4 regions of the Candidatus Brocadia sinica JPN1 genome follow, and region 2 is predicted to be linked to each of the others. Evidence: riboswitches for the same ligand, from Rfam matches in the RefSeq annotation. Region 2 holds a riboswitch; each other region holds the start of a gene.
The links. Region 2 has a riboswitch for cyclic di-GMP ahead of BROSI_RS06710 (hypothetical protein). Riboswitches for the same ligand answer to the same signal wherever they lie in the genome.
Positions count from the first base shown of each region.

Region 1: another riboswitch for cyclic di-GMP. It lies ahead of BROSI_RS10080 (hypothetical protein); the one in region 2 lies ahead of BROSI_RS06710 (hypothetical protein).
Region 3: another riboswitch for cyclic di-GMP. It lies ahead of BROSI_RS00655 (hypothetical protein); the one in region 2 lies ahead of BROSI_RS06710 (hypothetical protein).
Region 4: another riboswitch for cyclic di-GMP. It lies ahead of BROSI_RS13215 (hypothetical protein); the one in region 2 lies ahead of BROSI_RS06710 (hypothetical protein).

Region 1 is NZ_BAFN01000001.1:2,233,830-2,238,185, forward strand. It holds gene tnpC (IS66 family transposase) at 134-1,552, opposite strand; gene BROSI_RS10080 (hypothetical protein) at 2,046-2,525, opposite strand; cyclic di-GMP riboswitch class I at 2,761-2,875, opposite strand; gene shc (squalene--hopene cyclase) at 2,914-4,356, opposite strand, start outside.
Region 2 is NZ_BAFN01000001.1:1,488,183-1,492,538, reverse strand. It holds gene BROSI_RS06720 (hypothetical protein) at 1-861, shown strand, start outside; gene BROSI_RS06715 (caspase family protein) at 1,000-1,836, shown strand; cyclic di-GMP riboswitch class I at 1,918-2,037, shown strand; gene BROSI_RS06710 (hypothetical protein) at 2,385-4,356, shown strand, end outside.
Region 3 is NZ_BAFN01000001.1:157,471-161,826, reverse strand. It holds gene BROSI_RS00665 (multiheme c-type cytochrome) at 1-212, shown strand, start outside; gene hemC (hydroxymethylbilane synthase) at 365-1,321, opposite strand; cyclic di-GMP riboswitch class I at 1,551-1,648, shown strand; gene BROSI_RS00655 (hypothetical protein) at 1,710-2,279, shown strand; gene BROSI_RS00650 (hypothetical protein) at 2,513-3,061, shown strand; gene BROSI_RS19560 (hypothetical protein) at 3,190-3,336, opposite strand; gene BROSI_RS00640 (transglutaminase-like domain-containing protein) at 3,512-4,356, shown strand, end outside.
Region 4 is NZ_BAFN01000001.1:2,910,462-2,914,817, forward strand. It holds gene aroA (3-phosphoshikimate 1-carboxyvinyltransferase) at 1-685, shown strand, start outside; gene BROSI_RS20215 (hypothetical protein) at 1,023-1,217, opposite strand; partial or broken gene BROSI_RS21435 (N-6 DNA methylase) at 1,157-1,424, shown strand; gene BROSI_RS20825 (hypothetical protein) at 1,524-1,739, opposite strand; partial or broken gene BROSI_RS21440 (HD domain-containing protein) at 1,667-1,858, opposite strand; cyclic di-GMP riboswitch class I at 2,066-2,184, shown strand; gene BROSI_RS13215 (hypothetical protein) at 2,313-2,537, shown strand; gene BROSI_RS13225 (hypothetical protein) at 2,995-3,372, shown strand; gene BROSI_RS13230 (hypothetical protein) at 3,501-4,301, shown strand.

The DNA of each region.
Region 1 (4,356 bases), 750 kb from region 2:
TGACAGACAGTTGTAAACTTATGTCGCTATGTATAGTTGTCTCGTTTAATTATGTTACAGAGTCCTTGAACAGTCCTCTCTTCTGTAAACTCACCCTTACAGTATCTATTCAGCGTATATTCGCTCATAATTGCTATGAGCGAACAAAATCAGGCAATTCGCCATGAAATAGCATCTTTAATGCCTGTCTCAAATTTACCCCTTGTTTTCGACAAGTTGAGAGGTAGCTGCGAATGCGGCAAAAAATCCTGGCTCCCTCCAAAGAACGAAAGCAGCCCGATATTTTCTGCTGAACCTTTGTCATCCTGATGTCGTTTTCAGCCAAATTATTCGTAAAAGGGACGTTTTTATTGTCCATAAACCTCAGGACATCATCCTCATACTTTCGTAATCGTTCCAGAAGATTTCTGGCTTTTGTCCTTTTCACTCGCCCCCTTTTCCCCTTACGGTTTGTTTCATCAGGGGGAGGGCTTTCGGCTTCTGCGTTTTGCAATATCACCCGGTACCTGTGCCGATATTTTTCAGACTCATCGGCGCCCAACATTCCTCCGGCATCGCATGTTGCACGATTTATCTCTTCAAGCAAGGCCTTCATCTCTTTCGCCCACTGCTGCTTATTGTCCTCTTCCCACACACCCTCTAATTCTCTCAGGTGGTGCGCATTACAGAGCGCGTGCGTACAGGGATAGGTGTAATACGCCTTCAAATGGTCGTGACAAAGAATCCCACGAAATTGGGGCAATATTCCTATGCTATCTATTGCCTCTGTCCCTCTCCCTTCGTGAGGATAAAAACATGTCCACTGCCTATTGGATGCGCTATGCAACCAATATCTATCCCCGTTCTTGTTAATACTCGTTTCATCCACATGCAACACCTCTGACTTGGTGAGTTCTGCTTTGCTTTTCTCCTCAAAGATTTCCAGATATTCGTAGGCTTCCTGATTAAAATTGTACAAGGAACCTTCACTCACCGGCATCGACATCTGCTCTTCAAAATACTCCTGAATCCTCTTGTAGGGTATCAGTTGATACTGTGACATATATACTGCATGCGCCTTCAAATCCGCCCCATACTGCGCCGCCTTTGTTATTCCTTCAGGAAAGGGCGCGATAAATCGGTTCCCCTCCGCGTCCTCTACTATCTCTGCACGATACTCTGTTACCTCCCGTGAAATCTTCATATCAAACACCTGGCGCGCTTCGTAACCCACCACCGTATATTCCCCACGCGGCAACTTCCTTTGGTCTACTTTTATCACTTCCACCTTATCAGGGTTCTCAACCCTTTTCAGCGTCACCCCCTCACGACCCTTTTGTCCACCCGCCTTCCTCTCGCCCTTCGCCTTGCTTTCTCTCTTGCGATTCGGATCACTTGAGGGAGGCTTACTGCTGTTGCGACTGTTACGGTTTAAACGACCAACCAGCAGCGTTATTACTACTACCAATAACTCTACCATGGACCTCATGGCTGGCGACAGCACTTTCTCTTCAGAAAGAAGCTTCTCTACTTTTTGGAGCGTTACCTCTATGTCTATATTGTCTATCGTCAATGAATCCGCCTGTATGATGAGCCACCCATTTATTTACTGCGGCTATTATATCACAGGCTTTTTCATCCTTTTTATTGGCGCTATAAGACACGACAAAAGCACGAATTCCTCTTACCAACACCAGCCTGTCCATGTCTGTGCTCTCTCCTCATGTAGGCTGTACTAACCACCTCTACAGGCCATATATGCCACAAACTAATCCAAACGACTCTCTGTCCCGGATATCCTGTCAAACATATTTTAAAATATTTTCACTGAATAGTTACCCCTTACAAAACTCTGGATCCCTTGTTGTAGGAGTTAAATCATATGCCCCCCCTTCCTATTTCAAAGATGCGAGGACGTATCTTATTTAAATCGGCATCATCTTCATTTAAGATGCCCAGTGTCTGTAACGCAGCAACAAAGACGGAAGTTTGATAGGTGGATCTAAACGGAGGAACATCTCGTTGCCATTTACCAGGAAATTCCAGTCCATAACTCGATGCGGCGATCAGGTTCCTTGTAAAAGGTAATTCTGTGTATGCCAGAGGCGTGCGTCAAGGTCTGTGGTAAAAAAGATGGTGTTAGGAAATTCATTACGAAGCGCTTGCAATATCAGCGTATCCTGACGATACCACTCGTATGGAACTAGACGTTCTTCCCCATTAATCTCTGCTTTAAACGCTCCAATATGTGTTTCATTCCTGGGTTGATATCCGGCAACATGAAGCGCTGAAAGCACGGCATATCGAGTTCTCTGTCGCTCCTCTGCATCTTCTGTATAATGACCATCAGTAATCATAACGGGCATGATCAATACCTTCTTAATATCTTTTTGAGGTATGAATATCTTTGAACAGGGGTCATTGATATTACGAATTGTAAAATCTTGATGTGACACCTTGGCATCTTTTCTATAACTTTCAACGGCTTGAAATGGATCCTGCCACAGACGGGCAAGCACCTTTTCCTCATCTACCTGCCGTTCCATCCACCTGCGATAATTGCAGCAATAAGCAGGGTAATAGAAAATGGAAACGATGCTTGTTGCTCTTGTTGTTCGGTCATAGTTATGGTATTAATTTTTTGAAATAAAAAGGATGCAAAGTTAAATAGCTATTATGTTTGTTCAGCAAAGAATCAAATAGGTGGATAAAAAATTATGCCCCTTTTTTCTTGTCCTAAAAATAAAAAAGCCGTACTGCAATATATTCATAGCAAACATCTTTGGCAGTAAGGCTGTCTTTTTCAAAGCCGTTTGAACGGTTTAAGCGGTTTAAACCGCTTACAAGACCCTGTCCTTTGCGTCCCCTGATCGCTCAGGGTTTGCCCTTATCGTGATGTGAATTTTTCAGTGGAAACAGACAAAGTGTGCCACGTCACACCTTGTTATGTATGGAATTGCGATATCTCCCCAATGCCATCAAGGGGAAATAGTTGCGATACATATGGTATTTTAAATAAAAGACCTTAGGGAAACCCGTTGCGGTAAATTCAACTTCATCCCAGCTTCCGTCTTCTTTTTGTTTCATTAATAAAAATTTTATACCCCTTTCTACTGCATCAGAATGTATCTCACCTGCGGCCATTAAACCCAACAAAGCCCACGCCGTCTGCGAAGGCGTACTTTTGCCAATTGCCTTAAGGAATGGGTCATCATACGATTTTATCGTCTCGCCCCATCCCCCATCGGAATTTTGGACACTTTTCAACCACGCAACGGCCTTTTTGATATACGGCTTGTTCATGTCCTCTCCAACTGCTGCAAGTCCGGCGAGCACAGACCATGTGCCGTAAATATAGTTTGCGCCCCAACGCCCAAACCATGTTCCGTCTTTTTCCTGTTCTTTTTTGAGAAATTCTATCGCCATGCGAATCTGGCCCGAGGTCTTACTAAACCCAATACGACCTAAAAATTCTGTACATCGGGCAGTAACATCGCTCGTACTCGGGTCTAATAATGCATTAAAATCCGCAAACGGTATGTGATTGAGAATAGCTCTGTTATTGTTGCGGTCAAATGCGCCCCAACCTCCATCATCACATTGCATAGCCATAATCCATCGTAATCCACGTAAAACCGATGCCTCCTTGTGGGCAGTTTCAGGCAATGATACCCGCTGTAATGCCATAAGCACGGCCGCACTGTCGTCGGTATCGGGATAAAACTCGTTTGCATATTGGAAATACCAGCCGCTCGGTTCTTCCACCTTGCACTTTAAAGCCCAATCTCCAAAATTCCTGACTTCCTTGCTGATGAGCCATCGCCCTGCTTTTTGTAATGCCGGATCGCTGCCGGGTATCCCCGAGTCATGAAGCGCAATGATTGCCCATGCCGTATCCCAGACAGGCGATACGCATGGTTGTAAATAGAGTTTATTCACTTCGTATACAACCAGGTTTTCTACCTCTTGCAACTGGCTCTTTAATGCGGGGTGGTCATCCGGATATCCAAGGCATTTCATGGCAAAGATCGAGTTGACCATTGCGGGCCATATAGCCCCTAAACCACCGGATTTTTCCACATGGTCCAGCATCCATTTTTCTGCCTTGCGGAGGGCCATCCTTCTGATAAATTTAATGGGTTGCTGTTCATATCTCCTGAAAATACTATCGGCATCAATAAAGAAATTATGCCAGCTCAATCCCGATTGGTCCCGCTTAATACGGTAAACTACCTTTTCGCGCGGGATCAGGTAAAGTTCCTTCAGCATGTCATCCCCTACCGGAATATGCGGCTTTTTAGCTATGGCAATGGAAAGGGGAACAACAATACATCTCGACCAATACGACATCTCGTAGATGCTAAAATAAAAACCCGG
Region 2 (4,356 bases):
CCGCAAGACGATTTTTCCGACGGTGAAAGAGGCGACTTTGATGTTGGGGTTGCACTTTGGAACGCCGAAGGCGCTGGCGATTCTCAGACTGCGGTGATCGGCGAAGCACCACCACCTAATCTGATACAGTTCAGACCCAGAGGAAAAAACACGAAACACACACAGCCAAACGCTGTGAATGTACAAACGGCCAAGAATCAGTGCTTTCCCATGTCGATTGCAAACAGTCTCCAGTACTTGGAAGACAGATTCGGAGTCAACGTTCCCCACGACCATAAACCCGGTTTGAAGGGTGATGATTCATTGGTGGGACAGTTGGATATGGAGGCCGATCGCCGCGCACCAGCACGCAATGATGGCGACGGTGTATGGTTTACACCTATGCTGAAAGGAAAGTTTTCTTATTTAAAAAAGAATGGTTTGAAGAATAAGCTCATCCACAAACACCAGGGACGTGGCTATGGAAACCCACCCGATGAAGCGCTTCCTAACGGTGACTTCAGAAGCAGCGGGATTAAATCTAAAGATAGAGGTGCTAAAGTAACCTTTAAATTTATCTGTGACGAGATTAAAAAAGGGGAAGATGTGGAATTGGTTTTTTCTTATGATGACAATAACGGTAATCCCACTGGCGGACATGCCGTTCGTGTCTTTGAGTGTGGAAAAACAAAGGGTCGGCCCTGGATTGGCTATCTCCACGATAGGTTGCAAACCAATAATGATCCGAATGACGAAGAAGGCCTTGAGAAGGTTCGCCAACACATCAAAGATATCGACGGCGATGGAATCCTCAACTTAGGATCGAAAAACCGAGAAATTCGTTTTGTACTGTCAGAATCATCAAAGAAGAAACCACGATGATAACCATTATCGACATCCGCATTACCCTTACTATAATATAAAACGTGGGGTTCAAGTTACAACTTGAACCCGCAGGAGTTTTTATAGTTATTTTGCAACAGACCCTTACCTACAAACTTAACCAAAAAGGAGGACTTTATGTCAAAAGGGATTGCTTTAACCACGGGATTAAATGCCGTTAGCCCGGCGCACTATGGCGGATGGTCGGGAGAACTCAATGCCTGCGAAGCGGACGCCAAAGACATGGCGGAGATTGCAAGATCAAAAGGGTTTGACGTAAAAACCCTGCTCACCAAAGAAGCCACCCGGGCAAATGTCATCGATGGAATCAACAAGGCGGCCAGCACTTTAACATCCGGCGATATCTTTATGCTGAGCTATTCAGGTCACGGCGGCCAACTCCCCGACCTGAACAGCGATGAAGCTGATGCACAGGATGAAACGTGGTGCCTCTATGATGGAGAACTGGTTGATGACGAAATTTACTCCTTGCTTGGTAAATTTGCGCAGGGTGTGCGTATCCTGGTCTTTTCTGATAGTTGTCACAGTGGCACGGTAACGAAGCTTGCTTATTATCAGTCTGCCATGAGGACAATGGGCTTAAAGGGAATCTCTCCGGAAATTCGGTATCGTTTCATGCCGATGGAAGTGGCGGTACGCACGTATCGTGACAACAAAAAATTTTATGATCCTATCTTAAAAGATCCTCAATTAAAGGAATCACGTGATGCAGTCAATGCCTCCGTAATCCTCATATCCGGCTGTCAGGACAATCAATTGTCAGCCGATGGTACGTTTAACGGATTGTTTACTGCTAATTTGTTACAGGTCTGGAATGAAGGAAAATTTAAAAAGGGATACCGGGCCTTTCGCCGCGCCATCGTCAACCGCATGCCACCCGACCAAACGCCAAACTATTTCCGGGTGGGTGAGATCAACCGCGCCTTTGAAAAACAGAAACCATTTACCATTTAACTGGCCGTGTGTTTCTTGTCATTAACGCCAACCTGTGGAGCACTACATGAAGACGTAGATGGTAATGAAATAAACAAAGACATACGATAAAGGCAAACCCTGAGTAATCAGGGGGCGCAATGTAAAGGGTCTTTCAACATACAAGGATGTAGTTAAAGACGATCCTTATCCTTTAGTGAAAAAGATAGCCTTACTGCCGAAGATGTTTAGTAAAAACTTTGCAGTAAGGCTTCTTTGTTTTAAGAATATCAGAAAAGGCGCCTAGCGTGCGGTTGATAGCTGAACAACTTCGCCCAACTCAGGGTTGCCGCCTTTGCTATGCTTCGTCAAAATCGCCTTATGCGCCGTCTTGGCTCTTCTTGCCTTATGAAAGGAGGTGAATGCAAACGAATGCTTTTGTGATTTATTCCGGAAATATTGCTTAGCCGAACGATCCACATTTTACGCGTTACAACCGTGGATCTAACCGCATCGGTTCGATGCGGTCTTACCATGGTCAGTAAAGACGTGGGTGCAAAATCATCCGCTTAACAAAGGAGGAGATAGTGATGAAAACTTGTGGAACTTCAGAAAATATACCAACATTAGAACGAGAGCGGGCACAGTTTCGTTCGCTGATCCTGCAAAACCCCAACTACTTCGGCAACCTGGAGCTGAGTCCATATAAGCCAGTCAAATTATTGCAAGGCATTACGACTTACGAAGAGCTTATGTGCGTAGGGCTAAACCCTCCATCCAACCGTCTGGAAGCCGCGCTCCACGTTAAGCAGGAGTTTGGATACGGAGGCGATATCTGCAGCCCGGGGTCATTTGAGTATGTCCGATTCTACGTAGACATATTCGACAACGGGGTCTGGCACGATGTGGGAATGGACAGCGTGAGAGTCCATAACATCCCCGGAGAAAAGCCCCTCTGTTACGCCGTGAGGAAGGACTTCACCCCGTTCAAGAGGCTTTGCTCCACCGAGAACATTGTCAGGGTGCGGGCCATCCTTTCCTGGGACACGCCGCCGCCGGCAAATCAACCCAATTGGACGCCGGTCTATGGGAACGTCATGACCGTCCAGGTACAGATTCATCCCAAGTACTCTTTCTTCGTGGGTGATGTGCCAAAAGGGCTGGAAAACCTTCAGGTCAAGATCCCCGACCCGATTGGCCCAATTATTGCCGGCCTGGACCCAAATATAAAGGTCAAAGCCGCTCCTTTGGCGACGCCAACGTTGTCACAGAGGAAGGCGCTCTATGCGGACAAGGGCGTGCCAGTCCACCGGTTCGGCTTCGCAGAGGCACAGAAGCTCCTGGCAGCTAAGACAACAACCTCAGCCTTAGTCACAGCAAACGGGGACAGCCCTTTAGCGTCCCTTGGACTCAACGCGAATGAAATCGCGGATCTTTTCGGCAAACTTCAGGTCGTAACGGACGGAGACACCAGCTTTGAAGAGCTAAAGTGCATCGGGCTTCGCTCCAAGCGTGATCTGCTGGAGGCGGTACTCACGGTCAAAAGGCCTTACGGTTATTCCGGCGGGCTATGCGGCAAGGGGTCAACGGAGTACGTAGCCTTCTGGATCGACTTCGGAGACGGCAGTGGTTTCATCTATATGGGCACGGCCACCGTACAGGTCCACGACCTCCAGACCATCCCGCCGGAGGACGTCCAGTATGCTGTTTTTCTCAAAAAAGACTTCACCCAATATCTAGTGCCCTGTGAGGCCGGGCCGAAGGTCGTCCGTCTACGCGCCATTCTATCCTGGGAGACCCCACCTCCCCCCGCAAACCCGAACTATGTCCCGGTCTGGGGAAACCGCGAGGAGTGCCTTATCCAGTTACGGCACGGAAAGGCGGAGGCACGTACCCCGGTTATCGAGACCGTTGGCGACATCTCGGTTGATGACATTGATCCAGCAACCGGGCTGGCTACAGGCGATGCGGAGATTGGTATCTTTTCAGTGAACTTGAGCCCCTTTGGAGGTGGTATTACCATCACCGGACGTATTGCGGGCACCCTGCCTGATTCTTTTGGCGGCGGGGCTTTGCCGCTAAAGTACAGAATCCTGGTACGAAAAGACGACGGTATTGACACCTGGCATCCGCTTACCAACACGGTTGACGTTGATGTCACAAAATTCGTGGGTGCAGTACAGTTGGAGGAATCGCCTGGAGACACGATATTTAACCTCAACCTCACGGCCACCGACGATGCGGATGGCCTTGGCGAGGGCTGGTATGAGTACCTGGAAGACCACACGGCTCCCTCCACCCGCTTCCTGCTGGTAGATAAACTCGCCAGGTGGCTGACGAACGCATCAATGGAGGGAGAATGGGAAATCAGGATGGAGGCGAAGGATCCGAATGTCAGTCCTCCCACATTCTATCCCGGCGCCCAGGTAATCAGGGTACGCGTTGACAACACCGCCCCATCGTCAGTTCCTGCGGCAAATATTGCACTTCAGCCATACGCCCCGGTTACCTTGACCATCACCGGCGCCGAGTTCAACGGCAACCCCGTTCCGGCTATAGACT
Region 3 (4,356 bases), 1.3 Mb from region 2:
AGCAGGATAATCCATCAAATATTGAGAATATGTACAACAGATTATGGTTCTGGTATAAACTCCAAGGTTACAAAGGAACTGCCCACGTCCAACAGGATGTTTCCTGGTGGTGGGGTCAGGCTCCTATGATGATGGAGTTTACCAAGATTCAATCAGAAGCAGCCAGGTTGCGCAGGGAAGGACGTATAGAGAAAGTTTCTCTGACAAAATAGTGGATTTCAGCTTGTATAAAAGTTAAGCTGGATTGAAAACAAGAAAGCCCATGATGTTATTCATCATGGGCTTTTTGTTTTATAGCATCGCAAGAATAAGCTTATCGGGTGATGATTCGTTTACTTTGGTTGAAAAGATTAATACAATAATTTTAAATATGGTCAATGCGTCCTTGAAATTCCTGGCGAATCTCATGGAGAATTCTCTTGCCACCGTTTTCCAGCATCCTCAGGGCAAGTTCATCTCCTATTTTTGCTGCTTGACTGGTGGGGCCACTGTGGCTATCCCGTATGGCATGGTCGCCGTCAACGGTGCAAATGATCGCTTCCAGAAACACTTCGTTACTTTGTGTCTGTGCATATGCTCCAATGGGCACCTGACAACCACCTTGAAGTCTTGCTAAGAGAGCTCGTTCTGCTTCTACTGCAATTCTGGTCTGTGTATCATCAATGCTGGAAACGATTTGATAAATCCGGGCATCATTGTTACGAATTTCGATACAGAGTGAACCTTGTCCCACAGCGGGTAACATAATATCAAACGGTATGATCTGGCTGATGGGGCCGGCATAACCGATCCTTCGTAATCCGGCATAGGCAACGACTATGGCATCCAGATCATCGGTTTCAAGTTTTTTAAGCCGTGTATCCAAATTGCCACGCAGGTCTAAAATTTTGAAATCGGGCCGAAAAGCAAGTAATTGTGCCTTTCTGCGAAGGCTGCTTGTGCCAATACGCGCATTATCGGGCAGCTTTTCTAAATTGGCATTGTTGTTACTAATAAGGGCATCATGGGGGTCCTCGCGCTTGGGTGTGGCGCCGATCATTAACCCCTCGTGCAGCTCTGTTGGCACATCTTTGGCGCTGTGAACGGCAATGTCTATCTTTCCTTTCATTAAAGCCGTTTCCAGTTCCTTGGTAAATAAACCAATTCCCCCTAAACGGGACAAGGGGGCATCGGTAATCTTGTCACCCTTTGTCGAAATTTTTTCGATCTGAAATTCAAATCCAGGATTTAACCTTTTAAGCTCTGATATAACCCAATTTGTTTGGATGAGCGCAAGTTTACTGCCCCTGGAACCCACGATAACCAGTTTTTCCTTTGCCAATGTAAATTCTCTCCATTTTTTATGAATTATTAAAGTAATTACAAATCTCTTAACTAGAAAATGCGTTTTTTGATAATATCATAATATGCTAGAGGTGTCAAACTACTTTGCCTGTTTGAGTTTTGCCAGCTTCATGACTGGTAAATATTTTATTTTTTCTTGAAATAAAAGGCATAAAAATACTATAGATAATAGATAATAGATAGTAAAATTTTGATGATGAAAAACATTACGACAAAGGCAAACCCTGGGCGATCAGGGGACGCAAAGTAAAGGGTCTTGTCGAGCCGTTTAAACGGCTTTATGAAAGATAGCCTTACTGCCGAAGATGTTTGAATGAATATCTTTGCAGTAAGGCTTTTTTGTTTTCATGAAAGGAGAACTAACAATGTACTTATTCAGAATACTGAAGAAAGGCTTGACCCCCGCAGCGGCCGTATTGATGATGTATCTTGGAATCGCATTAATTTCTTTGGAAACAACCACTTCATATACTGCATCTGCAGATCATCCTGAGCAAATGGTAAGACTCAAAGAAAAAGAAAATTCGATGGTAACCCTCGATGATGTGGCGAAATTTGCCGAGGAATACATTCAGAAAAATTCCAGGGATGGCATCTTCAGACACTATGATAAAAAAACGAAAAAAGATCTGGAGTTAAAGTTTGACAAGGTGCATCGTGAACGGCTCTCGCAGATAAAGAAGGATGAATATTTTATCTGTGCCGATTTCAAGGGGAGGGACGGTCATACATACGACCTTGACTTTTTTGTGCAGGGGAAAAGCAAGAGTTATTTAAATATTGATAAAAAGGGCATTGCCATCCACAAGGTAAATGGCAAAGAGAATTACTCATGGAACTACAATGAAAAGAAAGGTATCTGGGAGAAGAAGACCGTCAAAACCGAAAAGAAACGACCGGAGCATCCTGAACATCCGAAGCCTGACTACCCTTAATAATAGTCAGTATCACCAGTAGAGCTGTTGATGCTGACTGAAAACATGCTGAATCAGTATCTTTGTGGCTTTTCCCAGAGCAATATTTTCAGGAAAGGGGGTGGTTCAATGGAGAAATTGATGTCACTTTTGTATCTTTCATGCCAGTGACTTTATATGGCAATTGGCAGTTTTACCTTTTCAAGCTACTGCTGCTACGGATTCGTTTACCTTTTGATAAAGGAGACCCAATTATGAATTTATTCCTAATTCCGAGAAAAAGTTTGGCAACAGTTACAGTCTTGTTGTTTATGTTAGGATTGAGCGCTTCATCTGCTTTTTCCGAAAGAGAGCATCCGGGACAAGTGATACCGTACAAAGAGGAGGAAAAACCGCGTATAACCAAGGAGGATGTGGCAAAATTTGCTGAAGAATACATTCGGAAAAATTCCACAGAGGGTGTTTTCAAGTATCTTGATAAGAACACAGAAAAATATTTAGGGTTGATGCTTGACAAGGTGCATAAGGACAAGCTCTCTCCAACAAAGACGGATGAATATTTTGTCTGTGCAGACTTTAAAGGGAAAGACGGTAATACGTACGACCTGGACTTCTTTGTGCAGGGGACCAATAAGGATAATTTGAGGGTTGATAAAGCGAGCATTGCCGTTCATAAGATGAATGGCAAAGAGAATTATACCTGGAACTATAATAAGAAGAAAGACCTCTGGGAGAAGAAGGCTATCCTAATTGAAAAGGAATATCCCGAACCTACGAAGAGGGAGCATCCCGGATATCCTTAATAAATGGGAGTTAAACTGGGTTGTGTAGTCATAGCCAATATGACAAATAACCTGTGGGAGAACACCCCCTTCGTCGTTCTACTGAGTTCACGACGAAGTCCCCTCCTTCGCCCTCATCTTTCATGATGTCATAAAGCTTTAAAGCCAATGGCAGTTACTGTTCGAATATTGACACGAAAATACCCCTCACCCAGACCTTCCACCACAAGGGGCGATGGAACTTTCCCTCCCTTGATAGGTAATGTCATTGAATTATGGGTAGAGATTTTTACCATAATGAGATAAAGCCCAAAGGGCTGACATACTATAGCCTGGGCGGTAAAGACTATGCAAAAATCTATATGTAGAGCGAAGAGTCTCTTCGCTCTACAGGTTTTATACAGAAATAACTTTTTGTACAGGTTCGGTAGTCTTGGGTATATACTATTTGAATTTTTAAGGAAACAACATATGAAGCCCAGAATTGCCTGCGCCGTTGCTTGCCTTATAATTTTTTGCATATTTTTCCTGGAGGTGTCTGAGGCCACGAATGCTCCTAAGATACGAATATTAGAATTCACCTACATTGCAAGGGTCGATGACATCCCTGAGGGTACCAAACAAATATCAATATGGTTGCCATATCCAAAGAACGATGCGAATCAAAAAATTACTCCCTTGCGTATTTCTGCACCCTGTCCCGCGAGTATCAATAAAGACGGTAAGTATGGAAATTATATCCTTTACCTCACTGTCGCAAATCCCGCATGCCGCTCAATAAAGGTCGAGATGAAATTCAGGGTGAAACGCCGTGAATACATTCGACGAGATTTTGATCAGATGCACATTCGGATCCGAAATGATTTCGATCCGATGATGCAACGGTGGCTTCAACCGGATCGACTCGTGCCTATCGATGACCGCATCAAAATACTTGCGGAGGATGTCACTCGGGGCAAAACTAGTAATCTAGAGAAGGCACGCGCTATCAATGATTACACCATTGCCAGCCTGACTTACGATAAGAGTGGTACTGGCTGGGGGCGGGGTGATATTTGCTATGCGTGCGATGTCAGACGCGGGAATTGCACCGATTTTCACGCTGTATTTATCGGATTTTGCAGGGCAGTTGGTATTCCAGCAAAATTCGCAATCGGGTTTCCTCTCCCGGCAGAGCGTGGTCAGGGGGAAATCGCCGGTTATCATTGCTGGGCTGAATTTTATCTGAAAGGATACGGATGGGTGCCTGTAGATGTTTCAGAAGCTTATAAGGATCCGGCAAGAAGAGAATATTTCTTTGGTGCGCATGACGAAAA
Region 4 (4,356 bases), 1.4 Mb from region 2:
ACGTTATGTGGACATGACTGTGGCGTTGATGCGTGAGTTTGGGGTAAATGTTGAGAACAATGATTATAAAACGTTCTTCGTAAAATCCGGACAGCATTACAAGGCTACACACTATGAAGTTGAGGGAGACGCATCGGCCGCTTCTTATTTTTTTGCTGCTGCTGCCATTACTGGTGGAAAGGTAAGGGTCGTTGGCATTGGGAGTGATTCCTTGCAAGGGGACATCCATTTTGTTGATGTCCTGAAGAGTATGGGTTGTAAGGTCGTCATAGGCAGCAATTGGGTTGAAGTGCTGGGGAATTCATTGCATGGTGTAGATGTGGATATGGGTGACATGCCGGATGTGGTGCAGACTTTGGCAGCTGTGGCGGTATTTGCCCACGGTAAGACGCGGGTAAGGAATGTAAAAACTATGCGGATAAAGGAAACCGACCGTATTGCGGCGGTGGTAAATGAATTACGGAGAATGGGGATTTCAGCGGTGGAATATGAGGACGGCTTTGAGATTGAGCCGTCTCCGCCACGACCAGCTCAGATAGAAACGTACGATGACCATCGTATGGCCATGAGTTTTGCATTGATTGGGTTGCGCTCAACAGGAATATCGATAAAAAACCCTGAGTGCGTATCCAAAACATTTCCTGATTATTTTCAGAGATTAGAGGCCTTGAGGGGTGGGTTGTAAACTGGGCTTGCTATTAGCCTCAATCCTAATCTCTTTAATAATTCCTGTAGCTAAACCATCCGCCAGGCGGGTGAGAATAGCAAAAGCTATACTGTAGTATCTACAAAAGAAGTCTCCTTAGTGGACGTCCTCCGGTTTCAAAAGTCCGAATCTTACTTGTATAGAAATTTTCCATTTTATCCATGAATTTTTTAGGACGGTAGTGTCATAAAAATCCCCCCTTTGTTAAGGGGAATTAACTGGGTTTTCGCTTTGCTCAACCTGCTAACATAACTACACAGCCTTTTTAATATCTTATGACCGAGTAGTGATAATATATATACATAGCGACATAAGTTTACAACTGTCTGTCATTCCTGGCTTGATCCAGAATCCAGTATTTTTCTGGATTCCCGCTTCCGCGGGAATAACATATTCGTATCTGATTAATGACGCTGGGTATAGCTGTTCTTTCCGGGCGTAATGGTTCTAATAATTGTTGCAGACTCGCTTGCAAGCCACCCAGGAGAATATTTTCATATCGTACTGACAAATCCACCCTTCGGGAAAAAGAGCAGTACAACCATCGTCGGGGCCGATGGAAAAACCGTATAAAGAAAAAGAGACGATCGAAAGGGAAGACTTTTGGGCTACTACCTCAAACAAACAACTGAGCTCTGTCCAGCATGTAAAGACCATCCTTGCGCAACACGGACGCCCTGACATCGTTGTGCCTGATAATGTCTTGTTTGAAGGCGGCGATAGTTGATATTAAGTAATCTGTCGGACTTCCCGGACGTCAGTTTTCTTGCTTATAAAAATTTTCTATGATTGTCCGGCAGAAAAATACTTCGGTACCTTAATCAAAATCTGCATAAATTTCTCCGAAATTTATCCCTGCAATACTCGTTTTCTCATACTGTTTTTTTAGTGATAATCTTGCTTCCTGAAGTTCCGGACTGGCGCTCCCGTTCCGTATTGCATCTGATGCCTCTATGAATCCGGCGAGATGATATCCCTGGTAAGCACCTCCGGCAGGTCGTGGAATAAGCCTGTGAAATAATTGTTTACGCATCTGCGTGCACATGCTTTTATTTCTAAGGAAAACAGATAGGAAAGTATTGCGACAAATAACGAATGTCCCAAAACGGAGGTCCTGGGTATTCTGTGGAGACGAGACCATTTTATCCAAAAAGTGTGTCATGGCACACAAGTGTGACGTCGCAAAAGTGTGCCATGACGCACTTTTTGCGGGTTTTCCATGAACCTGTTGTTCGGAATGTCTGTGCTATTTTTATCTATAACTAGTTTAAAATAAATGACTAATGAAATAATTAATCAACAATATTTGTTTTTTCTGTGAAATGGCTTCTCTTTCGCCCTTGGTGTATATCAGAAAACATTTGATAAAGGTAAACCCTGAGTGATCAGGGGGCGCAAAGTAATAGGGTCTTTACAAGCCGTTTAAACTTTTTGAACCGCTTAAACGGCTTATGGGAAAAGACAGCCTTACTGCCGAAGATGTTGGGAAATATCTTTGCAGTAAGGTTTTTTTGTTTTAGGAGTTTCCCTGAAAATAATGCATATTTTCCTCGTTAATTGGTTATGCTGATCTACGTTAAGCAAGGTTGATAATAGGAGGAACGTTATGGCTAATACGATAACCTGGTCGTGGAATGAAATTCGGCAAGAATTTTTTTCACTCAGCAAAGATTTTGTGTACATGAACAACTCAACGTTTGGTGTGCCTCTTAATTCGGTGAGAGAACGAATGAATGAAGTTCAACGTCTTTACTCCGAGGGTTGCAATCTGGACCTATACGTGGACGAAATCGTAAAAAAGATTCAACAAGTGTATAACATGATGGGGTGAAACGGTCAATTCGTATTCTTATCTGGGCAAACACGGTCTTTCTTATCACGTAGGTAACGTCAATTCTGTGGCCGAAGGAATGTCGCTTGTTGCAAACGGATTATCGTTTAATAAAGACGATATCGTATTAATAACCGATCACGAGCACGAGGGCGGTAACTTAATGTGGTACTTGCAGCGGGACCGATATAAGGACTTGAATATTTCTGTGATAGAGGTGTCGCTAATTGTGTGTATAGTTGGAGTTAACAGAAGTCTTTTGGCCTGCTTTCGCTGGCTAGGTGGAAAATATAATAAGAAGGATTTTTAAAAGGATAATGGCTTAAATAGTGCTATTTGTAAGGCTTTTCAAGCCTTGCATGACACTTAAAGAAAGGAGGGTAACAATTTGTTGCAAGCCGATTTAAAACAACAGCGCAACAGGATAGTCAACGCATCGCGCACTGGATGGGCTACAATGAACAAAGAGATCGAGGCGGCAAGTAAGAACGATCTCGTCGACGTAATATGGGACGTCTATTATGACGAGCTTGGCCACGACATAATCATCCAAGCCAAAGTGAAGGTGAGGTCTGAAGGCGATGTATTGCTCCAAGTATGGCTGAATGATCAGCTTCCCAAACCTTGGATTCCGGAGTTCAGACCGTGGGTATCGAGTGTGAGCGAGTTCACTCCAATGCAACAGGTAAAGGAGGTATTGGTCGGGCTGATTGACTCCAAGTGGCGGAGTGAGGATGTAGGTGAGACGTATACAGCTGCGATCTGGGGCTACATACTGCATAGTGGTGTCATAGAATCATTTGCATTCAATAAGGAGTTCAAGTATCCGGGATAAGAATGCCTAATCCTTGTAAGGATTACCACTATCAAAAAAAATTTCCCAGAAAGGAAAAAAACAAACACCAATCATTACTTTGTTAAAATTTCTTTTCTCATGTATTCATTAAACAGGAGGTAGTAATTATGATGCAGAAAGTTTCGTATTTCTTCTTTAGTTGTATATTAATACTTTGTGTTTCTGCGATAAACAATATTTACGGGCGTGAAGTACCTAATCCAAGTGAAGGAGGTGCTCCATTTCCGTTTAAAACAATACACAATATTAAAATCTTCAAATATGATGGCACTTTGCAATGCGGAATGGGTTCTGAGATACCTCTCTCAGATATGAAAAAAGAATTAGAAAAAGCCGGAGCTAAGGTAATTTCTTGTGAAAAGAAAATCGTGCCATTTTATATACCAACTGTCTGTGGTGCACCGACTGGCAAAGTAAACGTTTACGAAATATCTGTATTAGATTTTGAAAAAGTGAGAACATTGAATTTTGACTTATGGGTTTTCGATACTTCTAGTGTCGAAGTATTTAAATATGACGGTACTTTACAATGCGGAATGGGTTCGGAAATTACTTTGGAAATAATGGAAAAGGAATTAAAAGAAGTAGGCATAAAGGTCATATCCAAACGCAAGGATAATGATGGACTTATACATATAGCGTTATGTGGCGCATCGACGGGGAGAATTAATGTATTTGAAATACCATCTACAGACTTTTATAAAGCATTGAGGATGGGGTTTCAGTTTCTATTTTCTGGTTCTAATAGAATTCTGAAAAAAACGATTTCAGACGAGTTGGTTCTTTCGGAAGGAACAAAAGACAAGACGCTGAAAGCAGGAGGAGACTGGCCATTTCCTGTTGTAGAATTGATTTTAGGCAATGAAATCAAAGTAAGTGGAGGAGGGCCAGGGCCGTTTCCTTGGTAGTTGCTTGGTAGAAAAGCAAAAAGTGTTAACCTGCTAGATTGGTTTATGTAAAGAC